DNA from 3 places in the Rossellomorea sp. NPDC071047 genome. Region 3 is predicted to be linked to each of the others. Evidence: riboswitches for the same ligand, from Rfam matches in the RefSeq annotation. Region 3 holds a riboswitch; each other region holds the start of a gene.
What was found. Region 3 has a riboswitch for thiamine pyrophosphate ahead of thiC (phosphomethylpyrimidine synthase ThiC). Riboswitches for the same ligand answer to the same signal wherever they lie in the genome.
Positions count from the first base shown of each region.

Region 1: it holds a riboswitch for thiamine pyrophosphate, as region 3 does, so the genes downstream of both, ACQKFO_RS17020 (ABC transporter substrate-binding protein) here and thiC (phosphomethylpyrimidine synthase ThiC) in region 3, are expected to answer to the same signal.
Region 2: it holds a riboswitch for thiamine pyrophosphate, as region 3 does, so the genes downstream of both, tenA (thiaminase II) here and thiC (phosphomethylpyrimidine synthase ThiC) in region 3, are expected to answer to the same signal.

Region 1 covers NZ_JBNNJT010000005.1:76,656-90,574, reverse strand. Annotated here, with positions in the region: gene ACQKFO_RS17075 (universal stress protein) at 1-155, shown strand, start outside; gene ACQKFO_RS17070 (helix-turn-helix transcriptional regulator) at 213-665, opposite strand; gene ACQKFO_RS17065 (cryptochrome/photolyase family protein) at 833-2,239, shown strand; gene ACQKFO_RS17060 (dicarboxylate/amino acid:cation symporter) at 2,300-3,544, opposite strand; gene ACQKFO_RS17055 (phosphatase) at 3,913-4,341, shown strand; gene splB (spore photoproduct lyase) at 4,387-5,415, opposite strand; gene ACQKFO_RS17045 (transcriptional regulator SplA domain-containing protein) at 5,428-5,673, opposite strand; gene ACQKFO_RS17040 (TatD family hydrolase) at 5,796-6,578, opposite strand; gene ACQKFO_RS17035 (ABC transporter ATP-binding protein) at 6,571-7,308, opposite strand; gene ACQKFO_RS17030 (ABC transporter permease) at 7,310-8,071, opposite strand; gene ACQKFO_RS17025 (thiamine-binding protein) at 8,068-8,361, opposite strand; gene ACQKFO_RS17020 (ABC transporter substrate-binding protein) at 8,374-9,357, opposite strand; TPP riboswitch at 9,518-9,628, opposite strand; gene ACQKFO_RS17015 (phosphotransferase enzyme family protein) at 9,706-10,632, opposite strand; gene ACQKFO_RS17010 (aldo/keto reductase) at 10,698-11,600, shown strand; gene ACQKFO_RS17005 (Fur-regulated basic protein FbpA) at 11,654-11,839, opposite strand; gene ACQKFO_RS17000 (cation diffusion facilitator family transporter) at 11,931-12,824, opposite strand; gene ACQKFO_RS16995 (heavy metal translocating P-type ATPase) at 12,835-13,919, opposite strand, start outside.
Region 2 covers NZ_JBNNJT010000001.1:789,372-803,290, reverse strand. Annotated here, with positions in the region: gene ACQKFO_RS04225 (L-cystine transporter) at 1-577, opposite strand, end outside; gene thiE (thiamine phosphate synthase) at 697-1,338, opposite strand; gene thiD (bifunctional hydroxymethylpyrimidine kinase/phosphomethylpyrimidine kinase) at 1,335-2,144, opposite strand; gene ACQKFO_RS04210 (thiazole biosynthesis adenylyltransferase ThiF) at 2,160-3,179, opposite strand; gene ACQKFO_RS04205 (thiazole synthase) at 3,179-3,943, opposite strand; gene thiS (sulfur carrier protein ThiS) at 3,945-4,148, opposite strand; gene thiO (glycine oxidase ThiO) at 4,153-5,250, opposite strand; gene ACQKFO_RS04190 (thiamine phosphate synthase) at 5,257-5,874, opposite strand; gene ACQKFO_RS04185 (energy-coupling factor transporter transmembrane component T family protein) at 5,864-6,667, opposite strand; gene ACQKFO_RS04180 (ABC transporter ATP-binding protein) at 6,664-8,091, opposite strand; gene ACQKFO_RS04175 (ECF transporter S component) at 8,106-8,684, opposite strand; gene tenA (thiaminase II) at 8,677-9,375, opposite strand; TPP riboswitch at 9,493-9,600, opposite strand; gene ACQKFO_RS04165 (response regulator transcription factor) at 9,889-10,488, opposite strand; gene ACQKFO_RS04160 (sensor histidine kinase) at 10,485-11,621, opposite strand; gene ACQKFO_RS04155 (hypothetical protein) at 11,773-11,970, opposite strand; gene ACQKFO_RS04150 (cyanophycinase) at 12,132-13,919, opposite strand, start outside.
Region 3 covers NZ_JBNNJT010000006.1:329,265-333,799, forward strand. Annotated here, with positions in the region: gene ACQKFO_RS20050 (hypothetical protein) at 67-264, opposite strand; gene thiC (phosphomethylpyrimidine synthase ThiC) at 242-1,999, opposite strand; TPP riboswitch at 2,149-2,265, opposite strand; gene ACQKFO_RS20060 (copper homeostasis protein CutC) at 2,347-3,039, opposite strand; gene ACQKFO_RS20065 (ABC transporter substrate-binding protein) at 3,169-4,107, opposite strand; gene ACQKFO_RS20070 (hypothetical protein) at 4,128-4,535, opposite strand, start outside.

The sequences.
Region 1 (13,919 bases), on a different contig from region 3:
AAGCAAAACGCATATGTGAATATGCCAAAGAAATCCAGGCAGACCTCGTAGTAGTCGGGAGCAGCCGTAAATCCGGCATGAAGAAATGGGTGCTTGGCAGCGTCAGTGAAAAAGTCACTCAAAACTGCGAAACCAGTGTCCTGGTCGTAAAATAAAGGAAACGAATGGAGGGACGGACCTATAATAGGTCCGTCCCTCCATTTACATATGTATTACTTACCATTTAATTCATCAAAACGTTTATGGGCATTATTCTCGTCAAAGCTGCTGTATATCCGATAGTCTTCAAAGTCTAAAATTCGGAAGTGCTGACTGAAAAGGTTTTGTTGAAGAATGTATTCATCATTCTTCTTTACATCTTTCCACCAGACCTTCCCGCCCAACGTTTTCTCCTTCCGATAATCAATGCCTTCCCGAGCAATGGTCTCTATGATTTCAAGGGGCTCCCCCCCAAGACTCGTGGTTAAGGTCTCACTATCTTTAAACAATGCGCAGATGGCAATGACCGCTGTCCAGCCGGCCATGACTCTGCCTTTTTCAATTTGAACAAGGGTTTTTTTTGATAATCCGATAATATTCGCCATCTTATCCTGTGTATAACCTGCCTCTGTTCGTATTAGCCTTAATTTATCTGAAATGATTAGAACGATCTCTTCTTTTGTCATCGATTCACACCTTATTTCTTTATAGTGTAATATTACACTAACCTTATTTCCATTTTCAAGAATATTTTAATGTTTTGATTAAACCCATCGATTTTTGTATCACGGCGTTTATTTTACTATACTTTAGCTAAATAATTGACGAATTCGGCTAAAACGGAGGGAAAAGCATGACAAAACGTATCATTGTCCTTATTAGGGAGGACCTTCGGATTCACGATCACCCAGCTCTCTATAGAGCTTCTCAAGAAGGAATGGTGATTCCTCTATATATCCTGGATGAAGGAACCTCTCACTGCCCCCCTGGAGAAGCCAGGAAGTGGTGGCTGCATCAGAATTTAGAGGCATTCCAGAGGTCGCTTCAATCTATTAACGGGCATCTTTGGGTAGATAGAGGAAAACTAGAAGATCTCCTCCCTCAATGGGTTCAGAAAACAAATGCACAAGGGGTTTACTGGAATAGAGTCTATGATCCAAGTGTTTATGAGCGGGATCTCACATTAGCCCGTTCTTTGTCCGCACAGGGAGTAGATGTTCAAACATTCGAAGGGACACTTCTTCTTCCGCCTTGGAAAATCAAAAAGGATGACGACACCCCTTATAAAGTGTACTCAGCTTTTTATAAATCATTAAGGAAGGAGGAAATCCCGAAACCTCTCCCATCAGTGAAGAAAGTAGAGGTCCCAGTCCTCGATTTGGATGGCCTATCCCTGGACGATTTAAATCTAATGCCCTCTATTCCCTGGTTTCACGTCATGGAAAGCATTTGGGACCCCGGCGAAAAAGCTGCTATTAAAAGGTATCATGCATTTGTTAAAAAAAGCATCAATGACTATTCTGAAGGAAGAGACTTCCCAGCAGAAGGTCACCACTCTACCTTATCCCCTTACTTAGCCCTTGGTGTCCTATCGGTAAGAAGTTTGTATCATTCACTCCTGAAAATAAAAGGTTCTCAAGTTGAACCATTTGTTAAACAATTAATTTGGAGAGACTTCTCCTACTCCGTTCTGCTTCATTTCCCGGAGTCCACCATTCGGCCTGTAAATGAGAAATTCAAGGATTTCCGATGGGAAAAGGAAAGGGATCATTTGGAAAAATGGACAAGAGGAGAGACAGGCTATCCAATCGTTGATGCTGGAATGAGAGAATTATGGGCAACGGGGTTCATGCACAACCGTGTCAGAATGATCGTTGCATCGTTCCTGACCAAGCATTTACTGATACATTGGCAAGAAGGCGCTAAGTGGTTTTTGAATACACTGATTGATGCAGACCTCGCCAATAATTCAATGGGATGGCAGTGGATCGCAGGCTCCGGCTTTGATTCAGCCCCCTACTTCCGAATCTTCAATCCAACCCTTCAAAGTGAAAAATTCGATAAAGAAGGCACCTATATCCGGAAGTGGGTTCCTGAATTAAAAGATGTTCCCAATAAACATATCCACAAACCATCAGATGCTTCCGTGGACATTCTGAAAGATGCGGGGGTCATCCTGGGAAAGCATTATCCCTATCCGATCGTGGACCATAAAGCCGCTAGGGAACGGGCATTAGAAAGATACCACGAAATAAAATGATAAAAAAAATCGAGTCTATCGCCTTTACACGCCATAGACTCGATTTAATATATGATTAAATTACGCCTCTCCTCTTTGTTCCTTAATTGTACGTTTCTTCTCGGATTCTGATACAAACAGAGCACACGCTGCATCTCCCGAGATATTGATGGAAGTCCTTGCCATATCAAGCAGGCGGTCAATCCCCAGAATTAATCCAATTCCTTCTACCGGCAGGTTTACACTGCTTAATACCATCGCAAGAAGGATCAATCCGACTCCAGGAACCCCTGCTGTACCAATACTGGCTAAGACAGCCGTAAGTACGACCGTAATCAGTTGTTCCATTGATAAATCAACACCATATACCTGAGCGATAAAGACGGTTGCAACCCCCTGCATGATCGCAGTACCATCCATGTTGATGGTAGCTCCCAATGGTTGAACGAAGGAGCTTACTGATTTCGATACGCCTAAACGCTGTTGGGCAACATCCATAGAGATGGGAAGAGTCGCGTTACTGCTTGATGTACTGAATCCTACGCTCATCGCAGGACTGAAATTTTTGAAGAACCAAAGCGGATTCTTTTTTGCCAGAAGGAGAATCGTTCCACCATAGGTTACGATGGCGTGAATGATCAATGCAGCAAGAACGACTACAAAGTAAAGCCACATCGCCTTCAATGCACTGAAACCCTGGCTTCCTATTGCTGAAGCGATTAATCCGAATGTTCCGTATGGAGCGAATTTCATCACAAGTGTCACAAGGTACATCATCAGGTCATTACCTTGTTCAACCAGCTTTAATATTCCTTTTGTTTTATCCCCTAAAGCTGTTAATCCAAACCCAATAAAGATGGCAAATGCAATGATTTGCAGCATATTTCCCTCTGTCATCGCCGTTAGTGGATTTTTTGGAATAATGTTCATGAGGGTCTCTCCAACAGGAGGAGCATCTTCCGTTTCAAAACCTTCTGATTGTGTTTTATCGATTCCCTCCACCAAACCGGGATCTATGACATAAGCCAGAGATAAACCGATTACGATGGCTATGCAGGTAGTCATTAAGAAGAATACAATAGTCTTCAACCCTATTCTCCCCAGTTTCTTAGGGTCACCCAGACCTGCAGATCCAAGAACGATGGATAGAAACACAATTGGTACAACAAGCATGCTGATTAGGTTAAGGAATATCTTCCCTAACGGAGTAAATAGATAAGGATCTAATATATCAAATATATCTTTAGCAAAAATATTAAGCAGTAATCCCACAATCGCCCCTAGTATTAAGGCAATAATAATCTTAGTTGTTAAATTAAATTTCATAGATGTACCTCCCCTATTGAATACAAAATAATTAAAAGATGTTTACCCTTAATTACTTTTAGCAAAACTATTTTTTTAATTTTTCTATCATCTCTTCCTGAACTGCCTTCCCATCCGTTTTTTTCGCTGCTTCTTCATTCTCCTTTTCCTATTATACTGATTTTTTTAATAATTGAAGAAGATTAATGGTGAATTAAAACATTTTTACTATGTTTCACTTCACACCCCACACAATATGTGGGAGTTGAATGATTCTATTTGACTACAGAACAACTTCCAAACTTTTCTTTTTTACATTTTATGATTAAACACTGAGTGATTGGGTAAATAGTAATAACAGCATGAAAATAGAAAGGAACATACCAAATATGAATAAAACAGTCTATTTTCTTTCAAGTAGTCAACAGCGCAGCTTGATAGCTGAAGGGTGGGCCGAGAAGCTTGATGTGTCAGATTGGTCATTCAAAAGTGCCGGATGTGTTGCTGAGAGTCGTGCTGAATTCAGCGTTTTAGCAATGAAAGAGTTATGTATTGACATCAGCTCATTCCCACTTACACGTCTTGAGATGAATGAACTTGGTAATGCTTCGGTTATTGTTGCGATTCAGGATACAGAATATGATGATAAGATCGAGATTCCATCTGAATTAGAAGATAAAGTCATCTATTGGAATTTGCCTAATCCAAGGAAGCGTTCTGCGACACTCATTGAAGAATGGGTACACTATCAAGAAATTTGTGATGAAATTGCCATGAGAGTGAAAGATTTGGAAAATCTTTTACCACAACTACATTAAGGGGACTGATTACAACTGATATTGTATTGTAATCAGTCCCTTTTTTTAGGTGAAATACTCCAACTTCGCTTTTGGAAAATGTTTTTCCATGTAGGCATACAGATGATCTTTCATTTCCTGCTCTTCGTCCTTCTGATAGATATACTTTCCGATCCCGTATTTACCCCATTTATATCGCCGTTCTTCCTCATTAAGTTCAAGCTTTGTCATCGGATAATTTTTCTCTATGACTCTTTTGGCCGGTTTGGTGAAACGATGTTGAATGAATTCAAAGGTTAAATCCTTTTTCGCTTCTTCCGGCAGATGTGCTTCCAAATGTTCAAACATTTGCTTATACCCTTCCTGCCATCCTTCATGGATATAGATTGGTGCCACAATGAATCCCAATGGATATCCAGCCCTCGCAACCTTCCCCGCAGCCTCAAGGCGCTTATCCAGAGGAGATGTACCAGGCTCAAAATTCTTAATCACATAATCGGCATTGATACTGAACCGGAACCTGGTTTTTCCATTATGCTTCGCATCAAGCAGATGGTCGACATGATGGAATTTCGTCACAAAACGAAGCTTGCCATGTTCGGATTCACCAAAATGCTCGATGGCTCGTTTTAGAGTATGAGTGAGATGATCGATCCCTACGATATCTGACGTACAAGCAGCTTCAAAGCGTGTGAATTCAGGAGCTCTTTCTGCTATATACTTGTCTGCCGACTCAAATATTTCATCCACATTCACATACGTTCGTATATATGGTTTACTCCCCATCGTTGTTTGCAGATAGCAATAATGGCAGTGCCCCATGCATCCTGTTGCAAATGGGATGGCATATTCAGCAGACGGTTTTGATGTATCAAACTTCAACGTTTTCCTCACTCCGACTACTAATGTGGATTTTGCAATCCGGTATTTCTGAAAATGGTTGTCCCCTGGCAAATTACGAACCTGATTATGCGATGTTGTGTACCTGATTTCAACATCCATTTTTTCAAACTTTTCTTTGAGCTCTTTACCCAGGGGATATTCCAAGGCATTCGGTTCAAAGTAGACCAATTGTGGCACGAACGGTTTAACCATGATTCATCCCTCCTACAGGTCTCCAAATGATTGAGTATAGGCTTGCTCCGCTTCAGCTTCTGAAGAATAAACGGCTATTTCATGTGTTAACGGATAATAGGTTTCATATAAAAATAATGCCAGTTCGTTCGGATTTTCCGGATCATGCACTACGGCAGCTTCCTGCACGTTCGCTACACTTTGCGTATGCGGATTTCGATAAATCACATAAACTACATCGCCTGCTTGATAAGGCATATATTGATCATTCAGTTCCATTCTTTTCACCTTTTTCCTAAACGTCATTACTATCATTTTTTGTTATCTCCCTGATAAATATGATGGTAAAAGATGTTTATAAAAAAACTTCTCCTGCACCAATGATGCAAGAGAAGAATGATTTAGGAAATCCCATAAAATTCAGTTGTATTCTTAAACAGCTGTTTATATACTTCTGCTTCTTTGATGCGTTTTATTTCGGCGATTTTTTCAATGGACCGATGCATGATCCCGGGGTGGGTCATCCTTCCCTGGAAGATGCCTTCAAAACGCCAAGGACCGTCCGTTTCTACCATAAGTCCTTCGATTGGGTACTTCTTAACAAGCTCCTGTATCTCCTTCTCATAAAGGACATCAGGGGTAATGGAGATGGAATAGCCATTTTTCTTCATTCTTTCAATGGTCTTTTCATCTCCCTTAAACCAATGAAAATGTGCTTTTTCTATGGAGTGTTTTTCTAACAGGTCACAAACGATCGGTGCATGCTCATACACTGCATGAAGGATAATCGGTTTGTTCACCCTCTTTGATTCAATAAAAAACTGTTCCAACAGATCGATATACGGCTCCACTTTAACATCAGGATCTTCTTTCATTCTATAATAAGGCAATCCAACTTCTCCAATCGCCACTATTTCCTGTTGATACAACTTAATGAATGCCAGAAGCTCTTCAACATCTCTTTTAGAAGGAAGTTCCTGCTCAGGATGGAACCCTGCAGCCGGTTTGATTCTTGCATCTCTTCTTGAGAGATCTAAATTTGTCCTGGTCGATTGAAGGTGGAACGATACAGATATGAGCGCTTCTACAGAATACAGTTCAAGTTCCTGCAGAATCTTATCACGTTCATATCCTTCATATAAATCCAAGTGAATATGGGCATCAATCAAGGCAGGTTTACACATATTGAGAAAGCTCCTCAAAAATGCCCGTTTTCCATTTCAAAAACTCCTCTGTTAAGAGAATATCTTTGTCGCGGGGACGGGGAAATGGTACTTCGAACTCCTTCTGCACCCTGGCTGGCCGGGTCGATAATACAATGATCCGGTCTGACAGGAACAGGGCTTCGTCGATATTATGAGTCACAAATAGAACGGAACTCAAGTCTTCCTCCCAAATGGAAAGGAGCCATTTCTGCATGTCCAACCGCGTGAATTCATCCAGGGCAGAAAAAGGCTCATCCAGGCATAAAAAGGATTGTGGACTGACAAGGGCACGAATGAACGCCACCCGCTGCTTCATCCCTCCGGATAAATCATCGGGATACGCATTCTCGTACCCCTTCAATCCCGCCCGTTCAATCATGCTCAATGCTTTATTCCTATCTCTCTTCCCATGTAACTCCTGACCAAGCATCACATTCTCGATTACGGTTCTCCATGGCAGGAGGGAAGGACTTTGCGGCATATAACTGATGGTCCCTCTTTGCCCATTTATCGATTTTCCATCTAATTGAATATCTCCTGAATCGGGTGTGAATAATCCACCGATTACGTGAAACAGCGTGCTCTTTCCGCTTCCTGAAGGACCAAGGATCGAGACAAACTCACCTTCTTTAACATGAATGGAAAGCTCATCGAGGATCAGCTCCCCATCAAAGTATTTAGACATATTTTGTATGGATAAGGTCGTCATGTTACCTGTCCTCCTTTCGATTCCACTTAATCATGATTTTTTCTAATAACAAAATGATTCCAAAGAATACAAGGCTTAAGAGCATAATCATAAATATGGCTACAAATACCCTGTCTGTCCTGAAGGAAGAAGATGCAAGAGTCATATAGACACCGATTCCTTTCTGTGCACCTAACCACTCTGAAATCACCGCCCCCATCACACTATAGGTAGCTGAAATTTTCAATCCTGAGAAGATGGAAGGAAGTGCATGCGGCCATTCAACCTTCCGAAAGATTTGACCTTTTGTGGCTCCCGACATTTTCATGTAAAGGATGTACTCTGAGTTTGTCTGTCTGAATCCATCCAATGCCGAGACCGCTACAGGAAAGAAACAAATCAAGGTAATGACAATGATTTTCGGCAATAGTCCAAATCCAAACCAGATAACAAGTAAAGGTGCCAGAACGATAATCGGAATATTTTGAGACAAAATCATTAGTGGATATATCGCTTCTCTTACTTTAGGCAGAGTGTGCAGACCAACTGCTGTCCCGATTCCAATCGTACATCCAATCATAAACCCTCCGATTGTAAGGAGAGTGGTCGATGCAAGATGTCCTGTAAACGTGGACCATGAGGCGACTCCTTCTGCCCATATCTCTGAAGGTGAAGGCATTAACCATGCAGGTACCTCAAATACTCTAATGGTGACTTCCCAAATGATGAATAAAAGGATGAGGACCAAGAAGGGTCTCCATCCTTTTGATAGCCATGCTTTCATCCTTTATACTTCTCCGTTAATTGATTCATTTCAATCCCTGCAGGCTGATATAAAACCTTGATTTGAGAAATGACGTTTGAGCTCCCCATTTCGATCATTCGTTCATTCATTTGTTCAATCACCTTAAATAAGTCAGTCAGATCCCCTTCCATTGTCGTTTCTAATGGATGGACTTCATAACGGACACCAGATTTATCAATGATCGCGATCGCTTCATCCACGTAAGGTATAACATCTTCACCATTTTTCGTCTTCGGAATAATTTGTATGCTTACGAGTGCGTTCCCCATTTTGTTCACCTCTTATTTTGGTAGGAATTCGTTTGTGAATGCTTTTTTACTGTCCAGTTCCTTATCTAATAAATCATTATCATACATCCATGAAGCATAGTTTTCCCAAACCTCCAGCTTCTGCTCTCCCCATCTGTCAGCGTCATCCTTGTATTTAGGAGCAAGCCATTCCTGACTCTTCATGACTAATTCCTTATCTAGATCCGGAGCTGCATCTAATAGGACCTTACCGGCCCCTTCAGGATCGTCGATCGCAAACTGATAGCCTTTTGAAGAAGCTGATAAAAAAGCTTTAACCGTATCAGGGTCTTTTTCAATCATCTTTTCATTCGTCGTCAGTACAGGGGTGTAATAATCCAGTTTTTCAGAATAATCCTTAACGTACATCATATTCAAATCCTCACCACGAAGCTCTGCTTCAATACCTGTCCATCCATAGTAGATCCAAGCAAAGTCAACATCCCGTTTCACAGCAGTAAAGAAATCTGTATCACCCATATTTACAAAATCCACTTTCTCTACATCAGCATTTTCTTGTTTCATAATCGACGTCATGACTGCTTTTTCTACAGGTGATCCCCATCCTCCATAACTTTTCCCTTCAAAATCCTTTGGAGTCGTTATACCCTTATCCTTAGGTGAAGCAAACCCGGATGTATTATGCTGTATGACCGCAGCGATAGATACGAGTGGCACGTCCTGAACCCTTGCTTGCGTGACACTTTCCTGATATCCGACTCCGAACTCAGCTTTACCCGAGGCAACGAGTTGATCTGCCCCTGCCTCACCGGGTAAGATGATATCCACATCCAGCCCCTGCTCTTCAAAGTATCCTTTTTCTTTCGCAACGTATAATCCAGTGTGATTGGTATTCGGTGTCCAGTCCAGTACAACCGTAACCTTTTTAAGACCTTCTTTCTGTTCTGATGCATTTCCTCCACCACTGCAAGCAGTTAAAAGAAAGACAGAACAGATAATATACATCCACTTTTTCATCATGTTTCCTCCTCAAATCCTTGTATGTAGTTGTAACGTTTATACTTATTCTTCACTCAGTTTAGAGAATGAATGTAAAACACCTAAGAACGTTAGGACACAACAACAAAAAAAGCGCCCCAAGCTTCAGCGAGGGACGCATCGTTAAACATGATTATGTAATGTTTAAGAGAATGTTTCCTACGCTGGTATCAGCCAGTTCAGGTTCAAAGGGTCAGTATCTGTCAGGATACAATCTCAACCGGCCACACCGGTCCCCCTACACTTGTACTATGAAATTAAACGTTATCTCCTTCCCTACTTTGCCACAGAAAAGGTGGATATTCAAGCATTTCCTCTTAAATAAATTCACAATTGAAAGGCCCGTTCATAATCACCGGAATTTACCAGCCTGTTAATGAACGGGATGTATGTAGATACGACTTGTGAATATCCTTTTTGATCGTAAAAGAACGTGTATTGAAGAAGAAAGATAATGACTAAAAATGGCATCAGTTCCTTTTCTTCTTGAGTTAAAGTACCATCGCTCTGATAGCCCCCCATAAAGGCATGAATACATTCAACTTGCCCACCCTCGCCCTGCAGAACCTGGTCTTTAAGCATCCCTGCGAGAAAGTAACAGACATCTGTTATGCGGGGTGCCTTTCGTATCCTCTCGAAATCTATGAGTCCTGTCACCCTTTCTTCTTTGATGAGGATATTACGTGGATGACAGTCGCTATGGACGAGTTGATGGGGCAATTTGCTATAGGAAAAAGACCATCCATTCAGCCTTCCAAGAAACCCTGCACTCAACCTTTCTATCAATGTTGAATCCTGCCCTCCTATCCACTCTCTCATATGCGTTTCGATTTCCCACTCCTTCACCTCGTTTTTACAGACGTAATTTCTTAGCCTGTCATGGAGTTGGGATAGGTAGTTTCCCACCATTTTCAAAGAAGCTAAGGAATAGACTTGTACTGGTAGTCCTTCCAGAGCTTGATACAAGGAGTAGAAAACTAGATGCTGTCGTACATACGGCTGTTGTGAGACAGTTAACAGCGGCCTTTCAACAGTAATTCCCTTTTCCAGCAAAAAAGAAGTTAAGAGCAGCTCCTCTATGCGCTTATCCACTGAAGAGTTCAATCTCTTTTTTAAATAAAATGTCTTCTCCCGACTCCTCACCTTATAAACATTCGGATGACTTTCCATCGTCTCTATGGAGGAAGGATGAACCTTCCAGTTCAATAATAGATCTTGAAGAGGTTCAATCATTTTTAATTCCTTTCCAAACATAGTAATATACCTTTAGTATGACTATGAAAGAATGTCTACATACCATATGAAAAGAGGTTGTATCGATGCAAAGAATACAAATGACGGAAGACTTATCATTCTCAAGAATCATTCATGGGTTGTGGAGACTTTCAGACTGGAATCAATCCAAAGAAGACACTCTTTCTTTAATTCAGCACAATCTTGAAAACGGAATCACGACTTTTGATCACGCAGATATTTATGGCTCGTATACATGTGAAGCGTTATTTGGTGAAGCTCTGAACCTTCAGTCATCCTTAAGGGAAAAAATGGAGATTGTGACGAAATGCGGTATCGTCCTGCCTTCTGACAATCGTCCGGAACATAAGACACATCATTACAACACGAGTAAAAAGCATATTTTGACTTCTGTTGAAAACTCCCTGCAGAACCTGAAAACGGACTACATCGATTTATTATTGATTCACAGGCCAGATCCATTTATGAATGGAGAAGAAGTGGCTGAAGCCTTCACTCAATTGAAAGAGGAAGGAAAGGTCCGTCATTTCGGAGTATCCAACTTTAAAGATCATCAATGGAATATGCTTCAATCCTACTTACCTTTTCCGTTGATCACCAATCAAATCGAATTATCTGCATACCATTTAGAAAACTTTGAAGACGGTACGTTAAACCTTTGCCAAGAGAAGCGTGTCGCACCGATGGCCTGGTCACCACTCGCAGGCGGGGCGATCTTCAGAGGTGAAGATGAGAAAGCCGTTCGTCTTCAACATACATTGAAGAAAATTCAAGAAGAAACAAATGCAAAGGGAATTGACGAGGTTCTATATGCATGGCTACTTAATCACCCGGCAAACATAATGCCCATCGTCGGTTCAGGTAAAAAGGAACGCATTCAACATGCAATCGACTCTATGTCCATTACATTAAATCACGATCAATGGTTTGAGATCCTGCAGACCTCTATGGGGCATGATGTTCCTTAAAGCTTTCAACAACAAAAAAGACGATCCTTTTCTTGTAAAAGGTTCGTCTTTTTTTATTGAGCTATATCTCCACCAACATAATATTCCAGATAGACATCTTGTAGTTCATTCATCGAGAGCTCATAAAGCTGCTTTCCAAAATACTTATATACGCCAATCCTTAATAATTGTTGAATGTAGAAGTCTTTTTTAAATTCGGGTGTCTTTTGTTGCTGTGATTTATTTTCTTGATGTAACATGTTCATCCCTCCAGTTGAGGATATACCCCACATCAGGAGGGAACTAAACATCTTCTTATACATTGGTAATATTAGGAGAAAGCGAGAGCTGTTACGTACAAATGTGATGGTGGCCCTCTGTGACACTTTTCCCTTCAACTTGAATGGTAGAGTGATGAATATCAAATTCCTCTTCAAGAAATTTGGATACCTTTAATAGAATCATATCTCTATCCACTTCTTTTTCCACCACTACATGACAGCTCAGGGCTGTGAATTCCGAAGTGATGCACCACACATGAAGGTCATGGACTTCAATGACTCCCGTAATTTCGGCCATACCCATTTTCACTTTGTCGGTATCTATGTTCGCTGGCGAGCCTTCCATCAAGATGTGTACAGAATCTTTCGTGACTCTCCATCCGGATATCACGATAAGAATCGCCACAATAACAGATGCAATAGGATCCGCCAAGTTCCAATTAAAGAAATAAATCAAGAGTCCGGCTGCGATGGCCCCTACTGACCCCAACATATCACCAAGCACATGGAGAAATGCACTCCGGACATTCAAGTTATGCTCCGTATCGCCTCTCATTAAAATCCATGCGACAATAATGTTTACAACCAGACCTATGCTGGCGATCACGATCATACCTGGTGAAACCATGGGAGTATCTATGAAACGATGATACGCTTCCCAGAAAATATAGAGGGAAACGAAAATCAACGTGATGCCATTAATAAACGCAGCCAGTATTTCAAATCTCTTGTACCCATACGTCTTCCCTTTATCCGACGCCTTCTCACCTATATAAAAAGCTGCCAAACTAAGACCTATGGCGGCTGCATCACTAAGCATATGCCCCGCATCAGAGAGAAGAGCAAGACTATTTGTGACGATTCCACCTATGACTTCTACAATCATAAAGGTAAAAATAAATAGGAAACTGATTAATAATGCTTTTTTATTCTGATTGTGTCCATGGCTGTGGTCGTGACCCACATGACATCCCTCACTTCCTGTCTCTTACTCTTAATAACCTGAGACCATTCAACGTAACGAGTAATGTTGCTCCCATATCGGCAAAGATTGCGATCCATAACGTAAGCCAGCCGGGGATTACAAGTAATAATGCAAGAAGCTTGATCCCAATGGCAAACGAGATATTCTGTTTAATGATGGTAAGCGTTTTTCGACTTAAACGGATGATATATGGCAGTTTTGTAAGGTCATCGTTCATTAACGCGATATCTGCCGTTTCGAGTGCTGTATCGGTTCCTGCCCCGCCCATGGCAATTCCTACATTTGAGGTTGCCAGTGCAGGGGCGTCATTAATGCCATCCCCTACCATTGCAACTTTTCCATACTTGTTCATATAGCGCTTGACAAAGTCTAATTTATCTTGTGGCAGCAGGCCGGCTTTGATTTCTTTGACACCTATTTTTCTTCCAATCGACCTGGCCGTATTTTCATGATCTCCTGTCAGCATCACCGTTTGCTCGATACCCAAATGATGAAGGCTGTCGATGATTTCGCGACTTGTTTCCCGCACTTCATCGGCCACGGCTACAAGAGCTAATGGATTATCAGCAATTCCGAACACCATGACCGTTTTCCCTTCTCTTTGAAGGCTTTCAATTTCTGTAGAAGGGGGATTAGCAAAAAGGCTTTCCGTTCCAAGGAAGTATCTATCCTCACCAATTCGCCCACTGATTCCTTTACCTGTATGGGATTGGAACTCAATCACTTCACAATCCCGATACTCAATGTTCAGCGCTTTCGCTTTTTTCAGAAAAGCGTGAGCAAGTGGATGCTGGGAGTGAAGTTCAAGTGCAGCCATCTTCATCCACAATTCTTCTTCCTCTGCGTTACCTATTAGGATGACATCAGTCACTTCGGGTGTTCCTTTTGTGAGTGTACCAGTTTTGTCAAAGGCGATGGCCTTTAATCTTCCTAATTCTTCTAAATACACCCCGCCTTTTATGAGAATGCCATTTTTCGCAGCGTTTCCTATCGCGGTTACAATCGCCACCGGAGTGGAAATGACCAGGGCACATGGACACCCCACCACTAAGACAGATAGCCCCTGATAGACCC
Region 2 (13,919 bases), on a different contig from region 3:
ATATCACGACAGCGATGGTTGAGGTTGCTCTTTGTCCCGTAAAGTCCAGGAACGGATTCGCAGGTAGAAGCTCGAGAATTTTTTGAGGATAACTCTGACCTTCTAAAGACGTTGCTCTCTCCTCTAATTGAACACCCCTTGCCGCTTCTGCCTCTCCTTGATCTATCTGAATCGCTTCCAAATCAAAAGCCACGGTCGTTGCAATCCCGACAGCAGCAGCAACAGCTGTTGTGCCTACCAGCAATCCTATGATCAGCACAGAGATCTTCCCTAAATTATGAGACCGTTTTAATTTAGTGAAAGCTGATATAATAGACACAAATACTAAAGGCATGACAATCATCTGAAGTAGTTTAATATAGCCGGTTCCGACGATGTTAAACCATTCAATAGATTGCATGACATTTTCATCCCCGGCTTCATATACCCACTGTAATCCAAGACCAAATAAGATCCCCAGCCCCAGAGCGGTAAACACCCGTTTTGAAAACGAAACATTTTTCTTTTGCATATAAAGTAATACACCAATGAGAACAAGAAACACCAAAATGTTTAACAAAACAAACCAGACATTCATTCTTACCCCTCCCTCTTATCGTTGATGATGATACAAGTTAGACCGAGGTCTACTGTATAGTATGATGAGGGAGGAAGAGATATGTTTCTATAGTGGTTTTATTTTTTATTGTGGATCTATTACATCCGTAAAAGCTTTTGTTGGACAACTTGGGCTAAGTTTTCCGTGCGGAAGGGATGTTTTGAAATCTCAGAAATGACTGCTACACCGTCAGCACCTGCTTCCAATACTTGAGAAGCATTTCCGGTATGAATGCCTCCAATCCCGACAAGGGGAATATCGATACCATTTGTTCTTAATAGTTGGATGATTTTCGGGCCACGAACCTCGCTACAATTGTTCTTTGTATTGGTAGGAAACATTGGACCAACACCAAGATAGTCTGCCCCGGACTCCAAAGCTACCCTGGCTTCATTCACGTCATGAGAGGAGACACCTAGTATTCTATTTCCTATTTTCCGACGGACTATTTCTATTGGTTCATCCTCCTGACCTATATGTACTCCATCAGCATTCATATATAACGCCAGCTCCACATCATCATTCACGATAAAAGAAACACCGTATTTACGACATAAATGCTGCAGCTCATGAGCCAGCTCAACTTTCGCATCACCTTCCAAAGCTTCCATACCTTTTTCACGAAATTGAAACATGGTAACTCCGCCTAAAAGGGCTTCCTCTAATACATGTGCCGGATGCTTCTCACAATTAGGGCTTCCCATCACAAAATATAACTGCAGACTTTCTCTTAGATTCATGCATTCATACCTGCATGGTACGCCCAATGATTCGTAGGTCCGTGCTCACTCCCAATGCCCAGTGAGTCACTGATCGCGGCAGTGATAAATTGTTTGGCAGTTTGGACAGACTGATTGACCTTAAGTCCTTTTGCTAATTGTGCTGTAATGACAGCAGAGAATGTACACCCTGTCCCGTGAGTATGTGGTGTGAAGACTCTCGGACTGCTAAACTCATAAAATCTTTCTCCATCAAAGAGGATGTCAGTCGCTTGACTAGATTGAGCATGAGATTGATGCCCGCCTTTTATCACCACATGTTTAGCCCCCATTTGGAACAATATTTTAGCCGCTCTTTTAATGTCAGCTTCAGTGAGGATTTCATGCCCGGTTATGGCCTCCGCTTCAGGAATGTTCGGCGTGACCACAAACGCAAGGGGGATCAATTCATTGATCAGAGCGTTAACGGCTTCCCTCTCCAATAAAGCTGCTCCCCCTTTTGCTATCATGACAGGATCCACAACGAGCTTCTTCCAGGAGTGTAATCGAACAAAGTCGGCAACATGAGAAATAATTTCTTCGTTTACCAACATGCCCGTTTTGATGGCTTTGGGAGGTAAATCTTCAGCAATCGAGGTTAATTGATCAATGACAGCCTCAGCTGATAATGGATACACACCTTGTACACCTCTAGTATTTTGCGCCGTCACTGCTGTGATGGCAGACATTCCATAGACATTCAGCTCCTGAAACGTCTTGAGGTCTGCCTGGATTCCAGCCCCTCCGCCACAATCCGATCCGGCAATCGTCAATGCTTTTTGAATCATATTGTTCTCCTTTCTTTATCCCAAATAACGATGATAAACCGATTTTGCTTCCCTTATATCTTTTGTTCCGTGAATGAGAGTACGCCCATCACGAAAGAGTACGATTCGATAGGATTCAACCTCGAATGAAATCAAATATGGATTTCTAACAACTTGTTTCCCTTGGAGTTCTAACGATTTTGATCGTTCAATAAGATCGATGTCAGGTTTTGCAACTGGACGGATCTGAACTGAATCCCTTCCACAAAGGACTGCTGTTTTGGTTTGATTTTCGTATTTCAGACTGGGGAATGTACGATGCTCTCCACATGAAGGGCATCCATCCCTTTTCAGCTTGCTCACATCCAGGGAAGTATGCTCATTTTTCCATAAATCAAACGAGACCACTTTATTACCCAGTGCCTCCATGTCTTCTACCAGTATCTTTAATGCTTCAGTAGTTTGATAGGCCACAACTGTGGAAACGGCAGGGCTGATAATGCCCGCTGTATCACAGGTCATTCCACCGATTGGAAAAGTGTCGATCAAACATTGAAGACAGGGAGTGATACCGGGAAGAATAGTGAATGATATTCCGTAACTTCCAACACAAGCACCATAAATCCAAGGAATGGAATATTTTTGAGAGATATCATTTATGATCATTCTTGTATCAAAGTTATCCGTTGCATCGATGATAAGATCTACGTTCTTGGCAAGTCTCAACATCTCTTCTGGCATGGCATCCAGTATATGCTCTTCAATATTCACAGTTGAATTAATTGCTAGGAGTCTTTTTTTTGCCGCTACAGCTTTTGGGATGCGGTTTCTTGCATCTTCCTCGTTATACAGCTGCTGACGTTGTAAATTACTCCATTCTACATAATCACGATCCACAACCGTCAACTTCCCGATACCAGCACGCACCAAGGCTTCTGCATTGCCTGTCCCCAGTGCTCCCGCCCCGATCAGCAACACATGTTTATTTCTTATTAACTTTTGTCCCTCTGATCCGATGGGGTGAAACAGCGTTTGTCTTGAATATCTCTCTTCTATCAAACACTCATCCCCTCCACTGGGCTGCTTGCTGTTGCATAACGTTTCTTCGGAATTCTTCCAGCCTCATATCCGAATCGTCCCCCTTCAATCGCCAGCCTCATAGCATTCGCCATCATAACGGGATCGTTCGCAGAAGAGACGGCTGTATTGAGTAATACAGCGTCTGCCCCGAGTTCCATTGCAAGAGCTGCATCAGAAGGAGAACCAATTCCTGCATCCACAATGACCGGTACCTTTGTTTGTTCAATAATGAAACGGAGATTGACTGGATTGATGATTCCCTGTCCAGAACCTATAGGGGACGCGCCCGGCATGATGGCATGTGCCCCTAACTCTTCCAATCTCCGTGCAAGAACAACATCGTCAGAAGTATAGGGAAGTACTGTAAAGCCTTCTTTTATTAATTCTTCTGTTGCTTTCAGTGTTTCGACGGGATCGGGCAGAAGCGTTTTATCACATCCGATCACTTCTACCTTAATCATGTCACAGAGCCCTGAAGCTCTTGCTAATTGTGCATGTCGGACTGCTTCCTGAGCACATTTAGCCCCTGCTGTATTCGGTAATAATGAATAATTCTCAAGATTCAGTTGTTCTAAGAAATTAGGTTGACTAGGCTCAAAGATATTCATGCGCCTTACCGTGAACGTAAGAATTTCTGCACCGGAAACCTCGACAGCTCTTTTCTGAATATCAAAGTCAGGGTATTTTCCCGTTCCCAGTAATAGTCTTGAATGGAATGTGTACTTTCCGATTTTCAACATTTCAACCGCCTCCTACAAATTGGACTAACTCTAAGGTATCCCCTTGTTTCACTTTGGTGATCTTGTGCTCCTCTTTTTCAAGGATGGTTTGGTTCTGTTCAACGATGATCATTCGGTTTTCCAGGTTAAAATGATGAATCAATTCCAATACTGTTGAAATTGATTCCGGTACCGTGACCAGTTGTCCGTTAATTCGTAATTCCACCTTCTCAGCTCCTTACGTATGTATGTAGGGGATGGGATTCCTTCCCCTCTATCAGATCTGCCATTATTACCCCAGTTATTGGCGCCAGGAGTATACCATTACGGTAATGCCCCGTTGCAATGGAAAGTCCCTTCCATTTTTCACTTCTCCCCATAAACGGCACCCCTTGTTCCGTTTGAGGCCGTATCCCGGCCCAAGCTTTTTCCCACTTGGCATCAACCAATTCTGGAAGGATGGATGTGGCCAAATGGATAAGGTTCATTAATCCCCCTGTGGTAATCGTTTCATCGAAGGTATGGGGGTGCTCTGTTGCACCGATTAAAAGACGCCCCCCAGCTTTTGGAACAATGTAGCAGCCTTCTGTAAAGATGGTCCTCTCCACTATTTTTCCAGGGACTTTAACGGAAAAACATTCACCCTTAACTGGATAACTTTTGAACTTCATTCCCAGTCGATCCAAGAGGAATCGACTCCAAGCACCGCCAGCTACAATCGTTTCATCTGCATAAAAGTCACCTTTAGACGTCCTGACTCCAGTAATTTTGTTTCTCTCTTTCATAAAATCATACACGTCTGTATATTCACTGATTTCTGCACCCTGCAAAATCGAAGCCGACCCCAAGGCTTGTGTAAGCTTTGGTGCTGAGACGTTCCCATCCTTCGGAATATATAATCCGCCTGCCACACCTTTTGAAAGATGAGGTTCATAGGAAAATAGAATGTTGGGGGAAAGCCATCTAATTTGTTCCCCATGGGGAGCTTTAGAAGCCGTTTCTACTAACTCCTGGACTTCCTCCTCCGTTCTCGCCAGCTTAATCATTCCATTTTCCACATATTCAATGTCCATTCCACTGATCTCTTTTAAATCCGTCGCTAAAGAAGGATACATATCACGGCTCTCCTTCGCCAGATGATACAAAGGGCCGTCCCCCTTCAATTCGGTTTGAACGCCTAGCATGCCTGCAGCTGCTTGCGATGCTTTTCCTGCCAGTCTATCCTTCTCTATCAGGAGAACTTTCTTTCCTCTTTTGGCCATTTGATAAGCAATGGAGCAGCCTATCACCCCTCCACCAACAATCAAAGCATCAAACTGTTTTATCAAGCTACGTCACCCCCTGTGTAATTGTTTATAATAGGATCGGGCTGCCTCTAATGGATCTTTTGAAAGCAAAATACCTGATAAGACGGCGATCCCTTTTGCTCCGGTTCCCGTAATCTCACATACGTGTTCAGGTGTAATGCCTCCTATGGCAATAGTGGGAATCGGGACGGATTGAACCACTTTTTCTAAGCTTGCCAAGCCTCTGCCAGGCATACTACGCTTTGAAGAGGTAGAATAGATATTTCCATATAGCAGGTAATCCGCTCTGCTAATCATTGCCTGTTGTGCTTCTTCAATGGAATGTACAGAAGCACCAATCTGTAAGGAAGGAAAGGCACTCTTCACTAAGCTGATATCAGCACTTTGATGGCCTAGCTGCACCCCTCTTACATTCTTCATAAAGGCAATGTCTGCCCGATCATTGACACATAATTTTGTTAAGGGAACTCCTGCTGCTACTAGTCGATCAACTGCCATAGCCATTTCTTTCCCCGTCCACTGCTTTTCGCGAAGATGGAGCATGTCGAGATACGGATAAATGGATTTCGAAATTTTCACGAATTCTTCCACTGAATGTTTTCCCGTTGAAATCACATGTAATTGCTTTCTCGTTTCAATTCCCATAGCGAACATCCCCCGTCGGAAAAATAGGTATATGGGTAGAAAAATAATAACTGAGCACAATCATGAAGAGAATGCTCACAAAAAAGTATCCATCATATTTCGAAAAGGTCACTTTGTAGAAATAGGTTCGTTGCCGACTTCCTTCAAACCCCTTTGTTTCCATGGCTACTGCAATTCTGTGGGCTCTTCTGATGCTCTGGGCAAGCAGGGGAATGGAATACGATTTCACTTTATGGAATACGTGCTTTATTCCTTTTTGTTCTTCAACTCCCCTGACTCTCATGGCGTTTCGTATCGTGAAGAATTCTTCAATCATAATGGGGATTAATCTGAATCCGGCCATAAAACTATACGCATACTTTGGTTTTAATCCCAGTTGCTGCATGAGGGAGTAGAAAAGCTTCACAGGTCTCGTTGTAAGGGCAAATAATAATCCCAATATAGCGAATACAATGGTACGCAACCCTACATGGATCCCCCGATAAAAACTCTCTTCGGTAATGTGGATCAATCCAAATTTCATCCATGTTGTTTCACCTTTCCCAAATAAAATCATAGATGAAGCTGTAGAAATGAAAACAAGGAAAAAGGGTAGGATCATTAAACTGACGGTTCTATAGGAATAACCTGAGAACACCCATAACAGGAGAAAAAAGAGAAAGCTTAAATATAACAACCAGTTAAGATAATGAACAAAAAGCAGGAATACAAAAAGCCCGATCAAGGTCATTAGCTTGAAGCTGGGATTGATTTGATGAAGCCAGGTTTCTCTATGCTCGAGTTCCATATTCATATTGCTTTACTACCTGCAATCTCATTATGGAAATCCTTGGTGAGACGCCCATTTTCAATGACCCATACTCTGGATGCAAAGTGAGTGATGATATTTTCATCATGTGTCACCATCAGAATGGTGGATCCTTCTTTTTGATAGTCTTGTAGCATCTCAAGTAACGCAAACGTATTTTGTGAATCCTGGCCAAAGGTAGGTTCGTCCAATAATAGAATATCTTTATTCCTGACAAGTGACGCTGCGACGCTTAACCTGCGCTTTTGCCCCATGGATAAATGATAGGGATGATGATGATTGTATGGATCAAGCTTGAATCGCTTCAATAGTGCATGCACCTTTTCCTCCAATCTTCCTTCATCCACTTTCCCCCGACGAAAGGTATACGCAACTTCATCAAACACACTGTGTGTCACAAACTGAAACTCGGGATTTTGAAAAACAAACGTACATTCATCTGGAACATTCTTTCCTTTTACTTGTCTTCCATATAATTCATACGTCCCGGTCGTTTCGATGAATTTCATGAGACTGTGGAGTAATGTTGATTTCCCTGCTCCATTCTTTCCGGTGATTGCAATCCATTCACCTCTAAAACAGACGGCATTTTGAAGATGGATCTTCTCCTCTTTTTGTACATACCCTTTGAAGTTCTCTAGCTTTAGATTCTTTTTTCCAAACGGGGCAACCTTCTCCGGAGGGTGGGATGAAAGATAATCTTTCCACGCCTCCGGATACCATACCCCTACTGATTTCAATGTTTCCTTGAAATGTGATAAAATGTGAGCCTTTGGACCATCAGCCACTATCCTTCCATTCACATCGAATAGAATAATACGATCAATGATCTCCAATACGTTAGTCAACTTATGCTCAACGATAAGTAACGTTTTATCTTTACATGCCGTCTTCACTGTTTCCCATACAGATTTGGTGCTTTCTTCGTCTAACATGGCTGTAGGCTCATCCAGAAATAGTGTTTGGGGATGGAGCGCAAGAGCAGAAGCAATGGCCAATTTTTGCTTCATCCCCCCTGATAGAGAGGAGATTTTTGTATGTGAATACGTCAGACTTAAATTCACTTTCTCTAACAGATCGTTAATTATCTCTCGCATTTCGTCTCTTGGTATCTGCTTGTTCTCCAAAACAAAGGCAATTTCCTCATCTACATAGGGCATACAAAATTGAGCGTCCGGATCTTGAAAGACATATCCGAAGGATTCAGGACGCTCAATCGAGTCCGCTTTCATCGGCACATCTATCGAATGGGGTATCACACCGGATAAAACCTGGAGGAGTGTGGATTTTCCACAACCAGATGGCCCCAGTAGCAATACCTTTTCCCCGTCTTCTATCGAAAGGCTTATGTCTTTAAACATCAGTTTCTCTGAACCGGAAAATGTAAGGCGCAGATTTTCAATATGCATCGTCTTTCCCTCCTTTACTGGTTCAGGGCATCATAATCTTTTTGGTCCGCACGTCTGACCAAACTGGTTACCCCCGTTTTCTCCAGAGCCTTAACGAGATAAAAGGCTCCGATGCCTGCTATCACGATGGATCCTATTAATCTGGCACCAATAAAAAGTGATAAATTCCACAGAACCAGGTCTCCCATGTACCCTTTAGCATAGTCCATCAGAATTGAGCCAATTGCTGAGCCCACAGCTGCTGTACAAATGATGATGACATCATAACGCTTATAGCGGGTGATAAGGAAAATCAACTCTGCAAACAAACCTTGAATCAGACCGAATAGGAGTACCTCGAGGCCCCATTCACTTCCCATGAGAAATTCCCCTGAAGATGCTGCAATCTCTGCCAGAAGTGCGACGCCAGGTTTCCGAATGATTAAAAAAGCCACGGTTGCCGCCATGAACCACATCCCATAGATCAATTGATCAGCATGCAATCCAAATGGCTTTAAAAAGTTGTACACCGGTCCCCATAGCTTATATATAATTCCAAAACCTATGGAGATCACGACCGTTACTAAAATGTCCGTCAGCTTTAAATTAGACATGTATTGTACCTTCTTTACCTAGAGATGTCTGAAACGGCCACTTCTCAAGTGTGTATGCCATCTCCCAAAACTGTAATTCATAAATGCTGCTCAAAATGAAATTCTCTTTCATTCTTTCCTTATCTGTTTGCGTCATCGTTTCAGCCAATCCATCCAATCGCTGAATCTGTTCTTCCACTAACTCCCGAAACCATTCTCCACCATAAGCTGCGATCCACTCCTGATAAATACCTTCCTTGGGTGTACATAATTTCAAGTGCTCACCGATCTCATAATACAACCAGTAACAGGGGAGTATGGCCGCAAGAACATCTGCCAGTCCTCCATATTGTGCGGATCGATACATATGCGACGTATAGGCATAAGCCGTAGGAGCGGGCTTGAACAGCCGTTTTTCTTCTTCCGTAATCCCTAAACGGTTTGAGAAATTCTCATGGAGTGAAAGCTCCGCTTCATTTGTCCCCACAGCGTGTGCTGCCATTCTCGATGTAGTATGTAAGTCTGTTGCTTTGGCCGCACCAAGTGCCTGCACCTTTGAAAAGTGTGAGAGGTAATAGGCATCCTGCAGAATGTAGTACCTGAAGTTTTCAAGGGGAAGGGTTCCATCCCCGATACCTTTTACGAAAGGATGGTGAAAACTCGCTTCCCAAATTTCCTTCACTTCGTTTCTTAAGTACGCTGTAAATGACATAGTATCTTTCTCCTTTTCCAGACGACCCGAAATGGGCAATAAAAAAAGCCACTTTCATTATGCATACCGCATACAGAAAGTGGCTTGAGATCAGTTTGATAGAATTCAATTCTATGTGACCGTCAAACACCACTTCCCTACGCTGGTCTCAACCAGATCAGGTTCAAAGGGTCTTAAAGTCACACTTTAATCTCAGCCTTTTAGAAGGCACCCCTAGTGGATCGTCTTATGAAATTTTGTATTCGATGTTATCGTACCATGATTCTTTTACTTGTCAACAGCAAAAAGAAAACCTTTCATCATTTTCCCATTGGCCCTTTCTATACAAAACCAATCATAGCAACGGATACCTCCTATGAAAAATTAAATGGAATTCATTCCGATTAAAGATCTTGTAAAGGAAAATCAAGTGACTGTTAGAACCGTATAAATATACAACCAATAGAGTAGAGTAAAACAAAATCCACCTTAAAGCAGGGACGGACCTCCAACATGGAGGTCCGTCCCTGCCCATCATTTAAACCATCCTTTTTCTTTTGATTGAGTGATGGCTTCGATTCGATTTTTCACTTCAAGCTTGTCGAGTATGGTTGAGATGTAGTTTCGGACGGTACCCGTTTTGAGGCTAAGCTCATCGGCTATCTCCTTCGTGTTTTTCCCGTCAGCAACCAGCTCCAACACTTCTTTTTCACGGTCAGTCAGGGGGTTCTCTTCACTATACACATCGTCCATGAGCTCTGGTGCATAAATACGTTTCCCCTCCATGACAAGACGAATGGAGTTCGCCAGTTCTTCACTCGGGCTATCCTTTAACAAATAACCCTTCACGCCTCCTTTTAATGCACGTTGGAAATAACCGGACCTGGCAAAGGTTGTCAGGATAATCACTTTGCAATTTTCGCCTTTTAATTCCTCTGCTGCTTCAAGACCGGTTTTTTTGGGCATTTCAATATCCATGATACAAATATCCGGCTGCAGCTCGTGGACGAGGGCAATGGCTTCTTCTCCATTGCCTGCCTTTCCAACCACTTCCATATCATCCTCTAAACTAAGTAACGAGCCTAAGGCACCTAATAACATTCTTTGGTCTTCTGCAATAACAATTCGAATCATTCCATTCCCTCCCTGTCTGTTTGCTTGATTACTTTCGGTACTCTCATAATCAATGTGGTCCCATTCTCTGAAAAAACGTCTAAGCTCCCATTAACAAATTCTAACCGTTCTCTCATCCCGATTAAGCCGCTGCCTTTAGACTGAGTGTAATCTCCCTGAATCCCCATACCATCGTCCTTCACTATGATGGTCATCTCTTTATCCGACTCTTCTATGATTAGCTCACAGTAAGAAGCCATGCTGTGTTTGACAACATTCGTAACGGCTTCTTTTAGGCACATGCTCAAGATATTTTCCAGAAAGAGTGATGTCTGGGGCAGCATGACCTGATCATCCATGACGAAATCAATTTCCGCTGCCTTTAATAGCTGTTTAATCCGGACGATTTCGTCTTTTAGTCGAATTCCCCTCATTTGAGATACCATTGTCCTAACTTCACTTAAAGCCGTTCGTGCGGTTTGCTGAACATCCTTTAATTCGCTTCTGGCCTGCTCTGGATCTTTGTACACCAATTTTCTGGCCAGATCGCTTTTCAGGCCGATAAGAGAAAGCTTTTGACCCAGAGTATCGTGTAGATCACGGGCAATCCTCTGGCGTTCCTCCTGCTTGACCAGGTCTGAAATACGTTTATTAGCATCTTCCAACTGATCTTCGAGCTGCACCTGTTTATTTCGGTTATAAATATTAAACGGCAACAGAATGACACTTATCCATATGATCAGAATAAAAGGAAATTGAGATAAAAATAATTCATCCTGTATAACAAAATTATAATTGATCGATGCCGTCGTTAACACCAAGTGAATGATGTATAGGGTTAAAAACGCCACCCGATTTTTTATATTCCCATTATAGTAGGCAATGTAAAAAGCAAAATAGATGAAATTAAATTGAATGGTCATGGTAATGGATATCGCGATTAAAATCGATGTCCATAAATAAACCGGCCAATCTCTTGAAATAAAAGCAAATCGTAAAGAAATAAAGAACATGATGGTCAAGGAAATCCCTACAACTATTTCAATTGTAGAGGAGGACTGAAAGATAAAATAAAATGGCAGGATGCTGATGATGCTCCATATGTACGGGGAAATTCCGGAACCTTTTTGAATATTGATTAACTTTTTCGGCATTTGCACAATAAAATAACCTCTTTTACTTTCAGTTTTTTTAACTATGTAACTTATAGTATGACATAAATTATACCCATTTTCATACAAACGGTATAAGAATCCCCCCGCCGAATAGACAAGAAAATCGTATGAAATTCATCATTAACAAATACTAATATTTCCGATTCTGAATCGCCTTTTGCTTCTGCATGATTTCATAGGATTTATGGATAATATCTGTTAAAACATCACCTTTGTAAACTCTTCCAATTTTCGTGTTTTGCTGATAGTATTCAACGATTTCATCCAGTTTCTCTGATGTTTCCTTATTAACCCTTACATTAAGTTGCATTCTTCCTTGATCTGACAAGGTTCGCCCTCCTCCCCTATCTACCTGTTATCATCTGCTAGCACTTTGTTATCACTAGTATAACAGATACTATCAATCATATATACCGACAAATGACATGAAAAACTCGTTTCATTTTAAAAAAGCCAGAGCGTCAATCCGCCCAGGCTTTCCGTTTAATATTATTTGGTTTCAATCGAGATTTGTACTGGTTCGATATCCATCTTCACATTGAGATATGAGTAATCATCTTTGTTTCCATCTTTATACCCCCAAAAGCCTTCCGATTGATCTCCTTTTTTGAAAGTCAGTTCAAATCCTTCATCATTAGAAAAACTATAGCTTTTCACTACATCCTGTCCAAAGTTATCAAGAAGGCTATAGCTTAAATAATTTGCAAGTGAAGGGTGCGGAGTTAATACTCCTGTATGGGGAGCAGCAATATATTCGTAGTATTCATAGTCTTTTGTTGAAACTTTATGATTACTGATCGCATATTCCTTCGTGTTTAAATTTAATTGATCCCCTGAGGTAATCCATGATAAGTGTACATTTTTATACGTATGCGATGTTTGTGATAGATCTGACTGACTCAAATCTACTACAGAAACGCCGCCTCTACCTTTTACCTCAATGGTTTTCGCTTCGTTATCCACTATCATCGCTGTATCTTCATCAATCCCATACGAGAATTCATTTTCTTCTCCATGCTCAGCAGTGGTTGCAATTAAACGTCCCAATCGTGCTTTTTTATCAAAGTGCTGATCCACGATACCGTACGGGAAGAATCCTAATCCTTTTTCAAGATATCCAGGTCCGCCTTCTTGTTGAGACATGCCGTCATACGTATCAGTGAAGCCTTTTGATAGAGTGTCATAGCTTCCACCACCTGCAATCATCACATCGCTCATGATTGCAGCTCCTGCACTTGTACCGCCAAGAACAGCTCCATTACGATAGATCTCCCAAATATTTTCAAGAGCTAATGATTGAGTTCCATCTTGGTTGAACAATGTTTCGGTGATATCCGTTTGATCTCCACCTACAAACCAAATGGCATCGTACTCCAGTATACTTTCTGCTATATCCGAATTGTTTTTATTATTCATCCAGTTAGACTCATCTTCTTCCGTCCCTTTAAAATCATGGTTTGATAGAGGAAGAATGTCGACATTTTCTTGGGGTACACCGAAAGATGACAAATCCTCTTTAAATGCATGTGAAGACTTTAAACTGGAACTCGCAGCAGGGATAATCCCGATCTTCCCATTTTCCCCTGCCCGATTGATAAATTCGCTGTACACTTCTTCATTACTACTTCCCAAAGCTCCTCCAACGATTACCAGGCTACCCTTTGTTTCAGGATCAAAAGAACTTTCAGGTACTTCTAATGAGGAAGAAGTAAAGTCATGTGAAAGCTGATCTTTCTTATGAAAATGAACGGATACAGGTGAGACATTCATTTCCACATGCAATAGGGAGTATGAGTCCTTTTGACCATCCTGATAACCCCAATATCCGTTTGTTTCATCTGTCTGCTTAAACTCCAGCTCAAAGCCATTTCCTTCACTATCGTAAATATAACTATTAATCTTACTTACCGCCTCATTGTCCACCAGGGAATACGACAGGTAATGTGGCAATGTTCCATAAGATGATAGAACTCCGGTAGCCGATAGGGGTCTAAAGTTATAATATTCATAGTCTCTTGTTTCAACCTTATCCTCGCTCATGTGAAATTCTTTCGTTTTCACATTGAGCACATCACCAGGAGAAATATAACTGAGATCAATGTTCTTTATTTCTTTTCCTGTTAAAGTAGATTGAGATACATCCACTACCGTAATATTACTTCTGCCTAAAACTGAAATCGTTTGTTTTTCATTGTTTACCACCATCGCTGTGTCTTCATCAATTCCATAGGCAAGATGTTTTTTATTCGTTTCGTAGCGGATGGCTGCTGCCGCAAG
Region 3 (4,535 bases):
TTGTACTAATCGTAGCACGGTACATAAAAGCTGTCAAAAGAAATTTAATCAATAGCTTACACTTTTCTAATAATAGGTACTTTCTACATAATGACATTTGATGCAAGATCTGGTTACATCAGTTTCATAGAAGACATGCCTGCAGTTTTCCTGAATGCTCTTCACTTCTTTTTCGAGTTGGATGACTCTCTGATTGAGCTTTACGATATCATTCTTCAATTTGAGTACATGACAAAGAGGTTCATCGATAGATGTTTGATCCATTTTCCACAAACTCCTTCGATTTTTCTTCCAATCCTTTTTCTATTTCCATTTGAGCTTCATCAAAGCTTTTCTCCTTCATACCCCTTATATCATGTGATATTCTCATTGAACAAAATTTCGGTCCGCACATGGAACAAAAATGGGCCGTTTTTGCCCCTTCTGCAGGAAGTGTTTCATCATGATACTCCCTTGCACGTTCCGGGTCCAGGGATAAATTAAATTGGTCATTCCATCTAAATTCAAATCGAGCCTTAGAAACGGCATTATCTCTTACTTGTGCCCCTGGATGCCCTTTCGCTAAATCCGCTGCATGTGCTGCTATTTTATAAGCAATGACACCCTCTCTCACATCATCTTTATTCGGTAATCCCAGATGCTCTTTCGGTGTTACATAGCACAGCATGGCTGTTCCAAACCAACCGATCATGGCAGCCCCGATGGCGGAAGTAATGTGATCATACCCGGGTGCAATATCTGTCGTTAATGGCCCCAGGGTATAAAAAGGAGCTTCATGACAGATTTCCATTTGCTTATCGACATTCTCTTTAATCATGTGCATCGGTACATGACCAGGGCCTTCAATCATCACCTGTACATCATGCTTCCAAGCAATTTGGGTTAGCTCGCCTAATGTTTCAAGCTCGGCAAACTGTGCTTCATCATTCGCATCCGCAATTGATCCGGGCCTTAAACCATCTCCTAAGGAAACGGAGATATCATAGGCTTTTAAAATCTTACATATATCTTCAAAATGTGAATAAAGAAAGTTCTCTTTATGATGGGCAAGACACCATTGTGCCATGATTGAACCTCCACGGGAAACAATGCCTGTTGTACGATCAGCCGTCAGATGAATATACCGCAATAATACACCTGCATGGATGGTGAAATAGTCGACACCCTGCTCCGCCTGTTCAATCAATGTATCCCTGTACACATCCCATGTAAGATTCTCAGCAATTCCATTTACTTTTTCAAGTGCTTGATAGATCGGTACCGTACCAACAGGGACAGGGGAGTTCCGAATGACCCACTCCCTTGTTGTATGAATGTTCTTACCTGTTGATAAGTCCATTATGGTATCGGCACCCCAACGAGTTGCCCACGTCATTTTCTCCACTTCTTCTTCAACGGAAGATGATACGGCAGAGTTTCCGATATTCGCGTTTATTTTCACATGAAAGTGGCGACCGATGATCATCGGTTCACATTCAGGATGATTGATATTAGCAGGAATGATGGCCCTGCCACTTGCTACTTCTTCTCTTACAAATGAAGGATCAACATTTTCCCGGATAGCGATGAACTCCATTTCCGGTGTAATGATCCCTTTTTTCGCATAGTGCATTTGTGTCACATTGCGACCCATTTTTGCCCGCATCGGGGTACGTTTGATAGGAGGGAACGACTCTACGTTTGTACGAGGACCGTCTCCTTTATAGCCGTTATCTTCCGGTTCGATTTCACGTCCCGGGTAAGCCGTGACATCCTGACGTTCCTGGATCCACTCTGTGCGAACGGAAGGTAATCCTTTATTAATATCGACTTGGTAACGCTCATCAGTATAAGGTCCGCTTGTATCGTATACACGAACCGGTTCATTCTCTTCCACGCCCAAGGTAAGATTCGTCCTACTCAGTTCAATTTCTCTCATCGGTACATGTATGTCTGGCCTTGACCCTCCGACATATACTTTTTTACTGTTTTCAAATTGGGATTTTAATTCGATTGCCACTTAACTTCTCCTCCTTTTGATTGGATCTTAGAAGTTACTGCGTCAGGCATCCCCCTTTACCATAAGAAGGAAATGAAGACACAAAAAAGGGTCCTGAATAGTCAGAACCCGAAATGTCAAAAAGTAGTAAGCGCCTCAAAATACAAATAAACGCTTCCGTACTACTTCCCTACGCTGGTATCATCCAGATCAGGTTCAAAGGGTCAAAGAACTTATGCGTTCTTCTCTCAGTCCAAGCAATGTATCGGACTCCCCTAGTAGAAATATTGATAGTATTCTATTGTATTACATACTATTTTTACCATAATTCATTCTTTTTTCAAATAGTAGTATAGTAACAAATCAAGTTAGGATATGATTACATGTTTGATTTCCATTACCTTTTCAGAGTCTATCCCTAAGTCATAGCTCCCATTATGCCGGACACCGGATCCTACATGATATTCTCTTGCTTTTAGCTTGCTGTGTATTCCGCCTATATTTTCCACAGTTATACCTGAACCCGGCATGATAATGGGACCACCAATTTTCTCAATTTCCCTCATTTCACCAATCGTATCCAATCCCTTACTCACTTCAGATTTTCCGCCTGATGTGAGAATTCGATCAACGTTTAAGCCTGAGTGGAATATTCCTTTACATAAGGCTACTGGATCATCTGACTGGTCGATAGCGCGGTGAAAAGTAATCGATTGACCCTTCGCACTTTGTACGATCTCTTTTAAAGCGTGGGAATCAAGCTTACCTCCATGTGATAATGCGCCAAAAACGATGCCACAGCCTCCCAGTTCAACTATAGTCCTAACTTGTTCGGCCATGGTATGCAATTCATCAGACTGATACGAGAAAGATGTACTATGTAATCGGATCATAATCTGAACAGGAATCGAAACAGTCTTTAATACTTTTTCTATCACATGAAAATCAGGAGTTAATCCTCCCTCATGTATGGCAGACACCAATTCAAGTCGATCTGCTCCGGATGCTTCTGCAACTTTGGCATCCTCCTCATTCAAGACTATGACTTCCAGTTTGCTCATGTTGAATTCTCCTAACGTAATGATGTTACGTATACTTTATCATAATGGCCTGAAGAGGGTAGAGCTTTAGATGAAAAAGACAATGATTCCCCATTCAAATCACTGTCTTCTCCAAACGAACATCCTACTCTATTCAGAAAACAATTCCGGATACACCGTTTCAGCTGTTAGCTCAACAGCTTCACCGATACGCGGTCCCGGTCTTGACATAATGTCTGAATCCAGGAAATGAACCTGATCATTTTTCACTGCATTTACATCCTTCCAGCTTTCCCGGGACTTGATTTCAGCTGTCGGCTCGTCGACATACCCCACTGTCGTCAAGATCATATTGGGATTCCGTTTAATGATTTCTTCTTCGCCTACTTTCACCCAGCCTTTTTGGTCTACAAAAATATTCTCCACCCCGGCCGTTTCCAGTATTTCCTGCTGAAACGTTTCTGCTCCTGCTGTATAAATATCAGGGGAGGGACTGATTTCAAAATATACTTGTTCTTTTTCCTTTAGCGTGCTCACTTTTTCTTTCACAACTGAAATCTGTTTCTTGATGCCATCCACCAATTCGTTCCCCTTCTTTTCTTCTCCCATTACCGTTGAAATTTGTTCAATATCCCCATAAACATCTTCAAAGGTTTGGGCAGATTGAATGACGAATACGTTTAATCCCGCCTCTTCAAGCTGCTTCACTCCGGCATCATCTCCAGTGGTATAAGCAATGACAACTTCAGGCTTTAGTGCAATGACCTCTTCAGCATTGACCGTCATGGAATCCGACACTCTTTTAATCTCCTTCGCTTCTTCAGGATAGTTGTCGAATTCAGTTGCCCCGATTACCTTATCTCCTGCTCCTATGGCAAAGAGAATCTCTGTGTTACTCGGCTGTAAGGAAATAACGGTTTCCGGCACTTTCTCAAAGCTAATCTCTTCTCCCCTGTCATCTGTCACAGTATAAGGCTCATCTTCATGCTTGACTTCCTTTGTGGATGTTACTTCTCCCCCATTGCTGCACCCTGCGAAAACAACCAGGATGGTTGATAATAGTAAACTGTTTAACCATGACTTTTTCATATTTCATCTTCCCCGCTTCTCTATTTTTTGTCTCTATACGATTTACTCACAAAAGGAATTTCTTCAATCCCTTCACATTTATTCACATAAACGGCCATAACAAACAGAACATTTGCCAGTAAATGGGCATATTTAAATAAAATGTTCTCCACTTTCATCTCAGTACTGACTTTATGTAAGGCACGGACGGACTTTTTTGCTTCACTGCGGCAGGTATGAAGCACGCATGCAGCTGTCGAGCCCTGTGGAAGGACAAAGGTTTGGATACGTTCCTCTACTTCCAACACATAACGATCGTACATTTGGCTCAATTTATTCAAGTCCTCTTCCTGGATGGCCGTCATTCCCCGCACCGAGCCGTTGAGATGGTACGCCATCTCAGCTAAATACAGTAAATCGTCATGCACTTTCGGTAAGTGCTCCGTCAA